Linked DNA regions of Methylobacillus flagellatus KT. The protein of the gene in region 1 interacts with the protein of each later gene in a pairwise test. Links are inferred from orthologs where the notes say so. Each region holds a gene or a part of one and is shown on either strand. Other genes may lie near its edges.

Evidence for each region.
Region 2: the proteins of ftsB (region 1) and ftsL interact in binary tests that used the Escherichia coli proteins (3 or more experiments, as listed by UniProt). The link is inferred for Methylobacillus flagellatus KT from one-to-one orthologs.
Region 3: the proteins of ftsB (region 1) and MFLA_RS11570 interact in binary tests that used the Escherichia coli proteins (3 or more experiments, as listed by UniProt). The link is inferred for Methylobacillus flagellatus KT from one-to-one orthologs.

The regions. Positions count from the first base shown.
Region 1 is NC_007947.1:2,044,083-2,047,224, reverse strand. Bases 1-2,987 are described here. They hold ftsB (cell division protein FtsB), read left to right. Parts: upstream 1-1,327; coding sequence 1,328-1,648; downstream 1,649-2,987. Other genes in these bases: MFLA_RS09745 (sensor domain-containing diguanylate cyclase), read left to right, coding at 1,671-2,987; eno (phosphopyruvate hydratase), read left to right, coding at 48-1,331; kdsA (3-deoxy-8-phosphooctulonate synthase), read left to right, coding at 1-7. Outside these bases: more of MFLA_RS09745, read left to right, coding at 2,988-3,134. UniProt on the Escherichia coli protein: Essential cell division protein. May link together the upstream cell division proteins, which are predominantly cytoplasmic, with the downstream cell division proteins, which are predominantly periplasmic.
Region 2 is NC_007947.1:2,429,787-2,432,940, reverse strand. Bases 21-3,019 are described here. They hold ftsL (cell division protein FtsL), read left to right. Parts: upstream 21-1,389; coding sequence 1,390-1,650; downstream 1,651-3,019. Other genes in these bases: MFLA_RS11625 (peptidoglycan D,D-transpeptidase FtsI family protein), read left to right, coding at 1,647-3,019; rsmH (16S rRNA (cytosine(1402)-N(4))-methyltransferase RsmH), read left to right, coding at 425-1,390; mraZ (division/cell wall cluster transcriptional repressor MraZ), read left to right, coding at 21-428. In the rest of the region: more of mraZ, read left to right, coding at 1-20; more of MFLA_RS11625, read left to right, coding at 3,020-3,154. UniProt on the Escherichia coli protein: Essential cell division protein. May link together the upstream cell division proteins, which are predominantly cytoplasmic, with the downstream cell division proteins, which are predominantly periplasmic.
Region 3 is NC_007947.1:2,416,610-2,419,764, forward strand. What follows is about bases 128-3,127. They hold MFLA_RS11570 (cell division protein FtsQ/DivIB), read right to left. Parts: upstream 1,994-3,127; coding sequence 1,262-1,993; downstream 128-1,261. Other genes in these bases: ftsA (cell division protein FtsA), read right to left, coding at 128-1,236; MFLA_RS11575 (D-alanine--D-alanine ligase), read right to left, coding at 1,983-2,891; murB (UDP-N-acetylmuramate dehydrogenase), read right to left, coding at 2,884-3,127. Outside these bases: more of ftsA, read right to left, coding at 1-127; more of murB, read right to left, coding at 3,128-3,155. UniProt on the Escherichia coli protein: Essential cell division protein. May link together the upstream cell division proteins, which are predominantly cytoplasmic, with the downstream cell division proteins, which are predominantly periplasmic. May control correct divisome assembly.

The DNA.
Region 1 (3,142 bases):
GGTGTAAGCCGGAACAAAAATCCAAATCTACATTGAGGAAATAAAGCATGAGTGCCATTGTTGATATTATTGCCCGCGAGATCATTGATTCCCGCGGTAACCCCACTGTCGAGGTTGATGTCCTGCTCGAGTCCGGCGTGATCGGCCGTGCGGCCGTGCCTTCCGGTGCCTCCACCGGCACCAAGGAAGCGGTCGAACTGCGCGACGGCGACGCTGCGCGCTACCTCGGCAAGGGCGTGTTGCAGGCAGTCGAGAACGTCAATACCGAAATCACTGAAGCCATCATCGGCCTCGACGTTGAAGAACAGAGCTTCATCGACCAGACCCTGATCGACCTCGACGGCACCGAGAACAAGAGCCGCCTGGGTGCGAATGCGATCCTCGCGGTTTCCATGGCCTGCGCCCGTGCCGCCGCTGAAGAGTCCGGCCTGCCGCTCTACCGCTACCTCGGTGGTTCCGGCTTCATGCAATTGCCTACACCGATGATGAATATCATCAACGGCGGCGCGCATGCTGAAAACAGTGTGGATATGCAGGAGTTCATGATCATCCCTGCTGGCCTGCCGACATTCCGCGAAGCCCTGCGCGCAGGCGCTGAAGTGTTCCACGCCCTGAAGAAAATCCTGCACAGCGAAGGCCTGGCGACTACCGTGGGTGATGAAGGCGGTTTTGCGCCGGACCTGCCATCCAACGAAGCCGCGATCCAGTACATCCTGCAGGCGATCACCGCAGCCGGCTATGAGCCGGGTCGCGACATCCTGCTGGGCCTGGATTGCGCCAGCTCCGAGTTCTACAAGGACGGCCTCTACCACCTGGAATCCGAAGGCCTGCAGCTGACTTCAGCACAGTTTGCCGACTACCTGGCGACCTGGGTCGACAAGTATCCCATTGTCAGCATTGAGGACGGTATGTCCGAGCATGACTGGGACGGCTGGAAGTTGCTGACCGACCGCATCGGCAAGAAAGTACAGCTGGTGGGTGATGATCTGTTCGTGACCAATGCCAAGATACTGCGTGAAGGCATCCAGAAGGGCGTGGGTAACTCCGTGCTCATCAAGGTCAACCAGATCGGTACCCTGACCGAGACCTTCACCACCATCGAGACTGCCAAGCGCGCCGGCTATACCGCCGTGATCTCGCACCGCTCCGGCGAGACCGAGGACACCACGATTGCGGATATCTCGGTTGCGACCAATGCCTTGCAGATCAAGACTGGCTCCTTGTCGCGTTCCGAGCGTATCGCCAAGTACAACCAACTGCTGCGTATCGAGGAAGAGCTTGGTGATGCCACCAGCTACGCAGGCAAAGAAGCGTTTTATAATCTGAAGTGAGACTGCTCACCCTCATCTTCGTCGCCCTGATCGCCTTGCTGCAGTATCCGCTGTGGCTGGGTAAGGGCAGCTGGCTGAGGGTGTGGGACCTGAACCAGAAAATCGTTGCGCAGAAGGCCGTCAATGCCGAATTGAAGCTGCGCAACGATACCCTGGATGCTGAAGTGCGTGACCTCAAGCAGGGCAATGCCGCTATCGAGGAGCGTGCGCGCAGCGAGCTGGGCATGATCAAGCAGGACGAAGTCTTCTACCAGGTAATAGACCAGATGCCTGGCCAACCGGCTTCACCACCTGCCGCGCTGACCGGTGCACAATGAACTGCAGTCCGGGCCGGCTCCCATGAGCAGACATAAGCTGATTTTCCTTATCATTGCCATCCTGGCAAGCGGTTTCATCGCCACCTCGGTAGTGAGCTACCAAGTATCGCGAATGTCCATCCACAATGCGATCGTCGACAGCACGCTGCCCCTCAGCTCCGACAACATCTATTCCGAAATCCAGAAGGACCTCATCCGGCCGATTTTCGTATCGTCCAAGATGGCATCCGACACCTTCCTGCGGGACTGGATGCTCGACGGCGAGCAAAATATCGACAAAATCAGCCGTTACTTGCAGGAGGTGCAGGACCAGTATGGTGCATTCATCAGTTTCCTGGTGTCGGGGCGCACGAGCAACTATTACTATGGCAAAGGCGTGCTGAAACAGGTGCGACCCAATGAGGAGCGCGATGCCTGGTACTACCGGGTACGCGATATGCAGGTCCCTTATGAGATCAATGTGGATCGGGATATGGCGCATGCCGACGCCTTGACCATCTTTATCAACTACCGTGTGCTGGATTACGACAACCAATACCTGGGTGCCGTTGGCGTCGGCCTGACCGTGGATTCGGTGCAGAAACTGATTAGCCACTATCAGGATCGCTTCAGGCGCGATGTCTATTTTGTCGATTCGTCCGGCCTGATCCGTCTATCGGGTAGCAAGCACCAGGTGGTGGGCCAGAACATCAACCAGCAGCCTGCGCTGGCCGGCATTTTCCAGCAAGTGCTCAATACAGCAAAGGACGATATTCACGGCGGCAGCTTCCAGTACGAAGATGCCGAGACAAAGCAGCTCATCAATATCCGCTATATCCCGGAACTGCAATGGTATCTATTCGTCGGGCAGGATGAACTGGAGGCAACCAGCGATATCCGTCAGGCGCTGCAGCTCAACTTGCTGCTGTGCCTGGTCGTGACCGCGATCGTCGTCGCGCTCACCCATGTTGCGCTGCGGCGCTATCAGGACAAGCTGGAAACCATGGCGACCACAGACACGCTGACCGGCTTGCCCAACCGCCGTGCATTCGATGTGGTAATCGACGTGTTCCTCAATGAAAACGAGCGAGCACGCAGCACACTGGCATTCATCTTGCTGGACGTGGATCATTTCAAGTCCATCAACGATAGGTTGGGGCATCTGGGCGGCGACTATGTATTGACCGTAGTGGCGCGCATCATCAAGGGCAACACTCGAGCCGCTGATTTCATCTGCCGCTGGGGTGGCGAGGAATTTCTCATCGCCATCAAGGATTGCGATGAGCACAACGCATTGCTGTTGGCAGAGAAAATCCGCAGCGCCATCGAGAACGAGCTGATTGCCTACCAAGGCAGCCAGGTTGCCATCACGGCCAGCCTAGGCGTGGGCGTGGGCGTGGCCCGTGCCGGGGAGAAGCTGGAGCCTGTGTTGGAGCGTGCCGACAAGGCCATGTATGCGGCCAAGGCAGCCGGGCGCAACCAGGTCCAGCTAGGCGACAGCGCTTAGCATGGTGG
Region 2 (3,154 bases), 390 kb from region 1 along the record:
CTTTAAATATGGATGCCAAAGGCAGGCTGGCGGTGCCAGCCAAGCATCGTGACGCCCTGCACGCTCAGAGCGAAGGCAATCTGGTCCTGACTGCCCATCCTCATCGCTGCCTGCTCTTGTATCCCTTGCCTGCCTGGGAGCCTATCCAGTCCAAGATCATGGCGCTTTCCAGTTTTGACCGTCAATCCAGTGCCCTGCAGCGCTTGCTGGTCGGGTTCGCCGAAGATGTCGAGCTGGACGGTGCTGGCCGGCTGCTGGTTTCTCCTGTGCTCAGGGAATTTGCCGGGTTTGAAAAGCAGGTGATGCTGGTGGGGCAGGGCTCTCATTTCGAACTTTGGAGTATGGAGGCCTGGCGGGCCCAGCTGCAGCAGGTCATGTCCGCTGAGAGTGTGGAGCTGCCGGACGAACTGGAGGGCTTCTCGCTGTGAGTGCAGGCATTAGCCATGTGCCCGCCGCCCAAGTTTCTCAGCATGTCACGGTTTTGTTGGAAGAGGCAGTAGAGGCGCTATCAATCAAGCCGGATGGCGTGTATGTGGATGGCACATTTGGCCGGGGCGGACACAGCCGCAAGATACTGGAAAAGCTGGGGGCGCAAGGTCGCTTGGTGGCGCTGGATCGTGATCTCGCAGCCATTCAGGCTGCACAGGGTATCCAGGATGCACGCTTCAAGATTGTCCATAGTCATTTTGCTGCCATGGCACAAGTGCTGGCGAGTCTGAATATTCAACAAGTAGATGGTGTGTTGCTTGATCTGGGGATTTCATCTCCGCAGATCGACGAGGGCGAGCGCGGCTTCAGCTTCAGGTTTGACGGCCCGCTCGATATGCGCATGGATCAAAGCCGTGGGCAGACGGCTGCGGAATTCATCGCGACTGCAACGGAGCAGGAACTGACGAGGGTAATCAAGGAATATGGTGAAGAACGGTTTGCTAAACAGATTGCAAGGGCGATTGTTGCGCAGCGCGCAGGAGGGATGGACATCTCCACTACCGGACAACTTGCCAAGATCGTGGCAGGCGCGGTCCCAAAAGTCGAGCCTGGCCAAGATCCGGCGACGCGCACCTTTCAGGCTTTACGGATTTTCATCAATCAGGAGCTTGAGGAATTGTCGCTGACTCTTCCTCAGTGTCTGTCGCTGCTGGCACCACAAGGGCGCTTGGCCGTGATCAGTTTTCACTCGCTGGAAGACCGGATCGTGAAGCGCTTTATTCGTGGCGAGCAGGATCGGGATAACCTGCCTGCACATTTCCCGGTGCGTGCCAGCGATCTTCCTCAGCCGCGCCTGGTGGCAATTGGCCGCGCAGTGCGTCCGAGTGAAGATGAGGTCAGGCGCAACCCACGCTCGCGCAGCGCAGTGTTGCGAGTCGCCGAGAGAACCGCGGTGCTGTAATGGTGAAGCTCAACCTGATCCTTTTTTTGGTGGTGATAGCGGCTGCGCTAGGCGTTATTACGTCCCAGCACAAGGCGCGCAAGCTTTATATTGAGCTGCAGCAGCAAGAAGATGAGGCCAAGCAATACGAGATCGAATGGGGCCAGCTGCAATTGGAACAGAGCACTTGGGCCATGCATTCCCGCATCGAGCAGATCGCCGAGCGCCGCTTGAATATGCAGGTGCCCGACCCAAGTCGTATACAGGTGGTGGCGCCATGATGAGTTCGATGCGCATGCGCGTAGGATCCAGGCCGCGGCTCATGGTCAGGCTGCCCGTTTGGCGCCGCCGTTTACTGCTGGCACTGGTATTGTGCGGATTTGCCATACTGCTGGTGCGCAGTGTTTATTTACAGAGCGTGCATAAGTCCTTTCTCCAGCAGAAAGGTGAAGCACGCTATAGTCGTACGCTGAGCTTGCCAGCGCATCGGGGGAAGATTACCGACCGCTATGGTGAGCCCCTTGCCATCAGCACGCCCGTGGAGTCCATCTGGGCCAGTCCGCCCGATGTGAAAATGACACCTGAACAATTGTCCAGGCTGGCTGGAATCCTCAAACTCAAGCCGGAAGCGATCCAGTCCAAGTTCGATAATACCCAGCGTGAATTCGTTTACCTCAAGCGTCGCTTGCCGCCAGAGGTCGCGGCACAAGTGATGCGTATCGGCATCCCTGGGGTTTTCATGCAGCGAGAATACCGTAGGTATTATCCTGCGGCAGAGGTGACTGCGCATATTGTCGGCTTTACGGGCATTGATGACAATGGCCAAGAAGGCTTCGAGCTGCATTTCCAGCAGTGGTTGTCCGGCAAGCCAGGGAGCCGCCGGGTGATCAAGGACCGGCAAGGCCGCATCGTCGAAGATCTTGAGGCCGTCAAGGTGCCACAGGATGGCCGTGACCTGACACTTTCCATCGACCGCAAGATCCAGTACCTGGCCTACAGGGAACTGGCCGCGGCGGTGACAGAGCACAAAGCCAAGGCAGGCTCTGCAGTAGTATTGGATGCCAAGACTGGCGAGGTGCTGGCCATGGTCAATGTTCCCAGCTATAACCCGAACAATCCTGTGAACCTCGCGGGAGGGCGGTCGCGCAACCGGGCAATTGTCGATACCTTCGAACCCGGCTCGACGCTAAAGCCGTTTACTGCAGCCGCGGCGCTCGACAGCGGACAGTACAAGCCTAATACCCTGATCGATACATCCGCAGGCGTCATGCGCATTGGCAGGGCAACGATTCGGGATGCCCATCAGCAAGGGATGCTCACAGTTGCGCAGGTGATCCAGAAGTCATCCAATATCGGCTCGGCAAAAATGGCGCTGAGCCTGGAGCCACAATATATGTGGAGTATCTATAGCCAGATCGGCCTGGGTGCTCCGACGCGCATTGGCTTTCCCGGCGAGGCTTCAGGTAAATTGCGCAATTACAAGACCTGGCGTCCGATCGAGCAGGCCACCATGTCGTATGGTCATGGCCTCAGCCTGACCTTGCTGCAGCTGGCGCGTGCCTATACCGTATTCACCAATGACGGCGCATTGCTGCCGGTCTCCCTGCTCAAGCTCAAGGAGCCTCCCGTCGGGCATCAGGTGTATACCCCTGAAACCGCGCGCCACTTGCGCGACATGATGGAGACGGTGATCCAGCCTGGCGGGACTGCCCCGCGGGCGCAGGTGCTGGGCTATCGTGTCGCCGGCAAGACCGGGACAGCGCATAAGCCCGGCGTTGGCGGCTA
Region 3 (3,155 bases), 370 kb from region 1 along the record:
GAAATTACCCTGAAACCAACTCTTCATCCGGCTCAATACCTGGCTGAAGGAATTGGATTCCATCTGTCCCTGAAGCTGACGTTCCACTTGCTGCTGGCCCATCAGCACCAGTCCCACCCCGGTGGCATAACGCGGATTGCCTACCACCTCGGACAAACCTCCCACATTGCGCGGCATGCCAAGACGAACCGGCATGTGGAAAATCTCTTCACCCAGCTCCACCATCCCCTTCATGAGAGAGGAGCCGCCAGTAATCACGATGCCGGAGGCGATCATTTCCTCCATGCCGCTACGGCGCAGCTCGCCGAGCACGAATTCGTACAGCTCGACCACGCGGGGCTCGATCACCTCGGCCAGGGTCTGTACTGACAACTGGCGCGGGTCGCGGCCATCGACACCCGGCACTTCCACTACTTCGCGGGCATCGGCCAGCTGGCGCAAGGCGCAGCCATGCTTGATCTTGATCTCTTCCGCCGATTGGGTGGGTGTACGGAATGCCACTGCGACATCGTTGGTGATCTGGTCGCCAGCAATCGGCACCACGGCCGTATGGCGGATCGCGCCCTGCTTGAACACGGCGATGTCGGTCGTGCCGCCGCCTATATCCACCAGGCAGACGCCGAGCTCCTTTTCGTCTTCAGTCAATACTGCGAGACTGGAAGCCAGCGGCTGCAGAATGAGATCGCTGACCTCCAGGCCGCAGCGCTTGATGCACTTGACGATGTTTTGCGCGGCAGAAACCGCGCCAGTGACGATATGCACCTTGACCTCAAGCTTCATGCCGCTCATGCCCAAGGGTTCGCGCACATCCTCCTGGCCATCAATAATGAACTCTTGCGTCAGGATATGCAGGATCTGCTGATCTGACGGCAGGGCAATCGCACGTGCGGTTTCGATCACGCGGTCCACATCCATCTGCGTTACTTCGGCATCCTTGATCTTCACCATGCCGTGCGAGTTGAGGCTCTTGATATGGCTGCCAGCAATGCCGGTGTAAACGGTGCTGATCTTGCAATCCGCCATGAGCTCGGCCTCCTCCAGCGCGCGCTGTATGGCCTGTACCGTGGAGTCGATATTCACCACGACGCCCTTCTTCAGGCCGCGCGAGGTGTTCTGGCCCAGGCCGATCACCTTGAGGCTGCCGTCTACCTGCAACTCGGCCACGATCGCCACGATCTTCGAGGTGCCTATATCCAGCCCGACGATCAGATTCTTATCTTCCCGGACCCTGCTCATTTATTTCTCCAATTTTCCATGTTTCTCAGGCTGCTCCTGTCTTGCGTTTTGGCGTCAACCCCTCGGGCTTGCGCACGGCAAAGCCATTGGGATAGCGCAAATCGGCGTAGCTGATCGCCACTTTCAGCCCGCCTAATGTCTGTTTGTACACGCTGGCAAATTTCTGCAATCGTGTTTCCATCTGCTCCCGCCCCAGTTCGACCACCATGCCGGTATTGGTCCTGATCTGCCAGGCGCGCCGCGGTGTCAGCGCCAGCTGGACAATATGCATGCCGGTGCCCTCTGCCAGTATCCGGCTGTAGATACCATATTGCTTTGCCACCTCGGCCACGCCGTCTCCGGGTCCGTAAAACACGGGCAGGTCGCTGTCCGAGGCCGCATGGAACAGCTCTCCGTAACTGTTCACCAGCGCGATATTGCCCCAGCGCGCCAGCTCCCGGTGCTCCTCAATCACGACTTCCAGGCGGTCGGGCCAGCGTTTCCGTACGCTGACCTTGCGTGCCCACGGCAGCTTCTGGAAAGCATCGCGCGCTTTCGCCACGTCGACCGTGAAGAAGTTGCCCTGCAAATGCCGGTCCGCAATCAGCTTGATCTGCTCGCGTGTGACATGCTCCAGCTTGCCATTCACCCGGACTTCCCTTAGCGGGAAAATCGGCAGATGAACCACCACATACACCAGCCCGTACAAGAACATCACTGCCGCCAGCGCATTGAGCAGGTTCGCGATCCAGTTGAGGACCCGCGGCTTATCCCACATGCGCAAGCTCCAATATGCTCAATACCAGCTCGTCAAAGCCAAGCCCGACCGCCTTGGCCCCCATGGGCACCAGGCTGTGGTCAGTCATGCCGGGTGAAGTATTCACTTCAAGGAAGTAATGGCGTCCGGCCTCATCCATGAGGAAATCCACTCGCCCCCAACCTCGTCCGCCGACGATGCGGAATGCCTGCAAAGCCTCAGCCTTGATCTGCTCCTCCAGCGACGCATCCAACCCACATGGACAAAGGTATTGTGTGTCGTCGCGCAGGTACTTGGCCTCATAGTCGTAGAACTCATTGGCAGGCACGATGCGAATCACCGGCAAGGCGGCCCCACCGAGTATGCCCACCGTATACTCGCCACCGCCGACGAACTGCTCAGCGATCACCAGTGGGTCGGACTTGGCCGCCAGCGCGTAGGCTGCCTGGAGACCGCCTGCGGCCTTCACCTTGCTGATACCAATGCTGGAACCTTCATTGGCAGGTTTTACGAACAAGGGCAGGCCAAGCTTGCGTTCTATCGCGTCAAAGTTGCTATCTGCCGTCACCAGTTCGAAATCCGGGGTCACCACGCCAGCCGCACGCCAGAGCAGTTTGGTTCGCCATTTGTCCATCCCCACGCTGGATGCCATCACTCCACTGCCGGTATAGGGAATGCCCATGAGCTCCAATGCGCCCTGAATGGTGCCGTCCTCGCCATAACGGCCATGCAGTGCGATGAACACGCGGTCGAATCCGGCCAGTTCGCTCAGCGCGCGTTCAGCCGGATCGAAGGCATGGGCATCGACGCCGTTGCGGCGCAAGGCAGCCAGCACTGCAGCACCGCTCTTCAGCGACACCTCGCGCTCACCCGACTTGCCTCCCAGCAGCACGGCCACCTTGCCGAAATCCCTACGCATGCCCATCTTCTCCAATCACTCTCACTTCCGGTTGCAGATCCACACCCTGCTGTTGCTTCACCACTGCCTGCACATGCAGGATTAATTGTTCGATATCCCTTGCCGTCGCATCGCCCTGGTTGACGATGAAATTGGCATGCTTCTCAGACACCTGTGCTCCGCCGATACGGTAACCCTTGAGGCCACTGGCCTCGATCAGGCGCGCCGCATGGTCACCCGGCGGGTTGCGGAAAACTGATCCGGCATTCGGCAGGTTCAATGGCT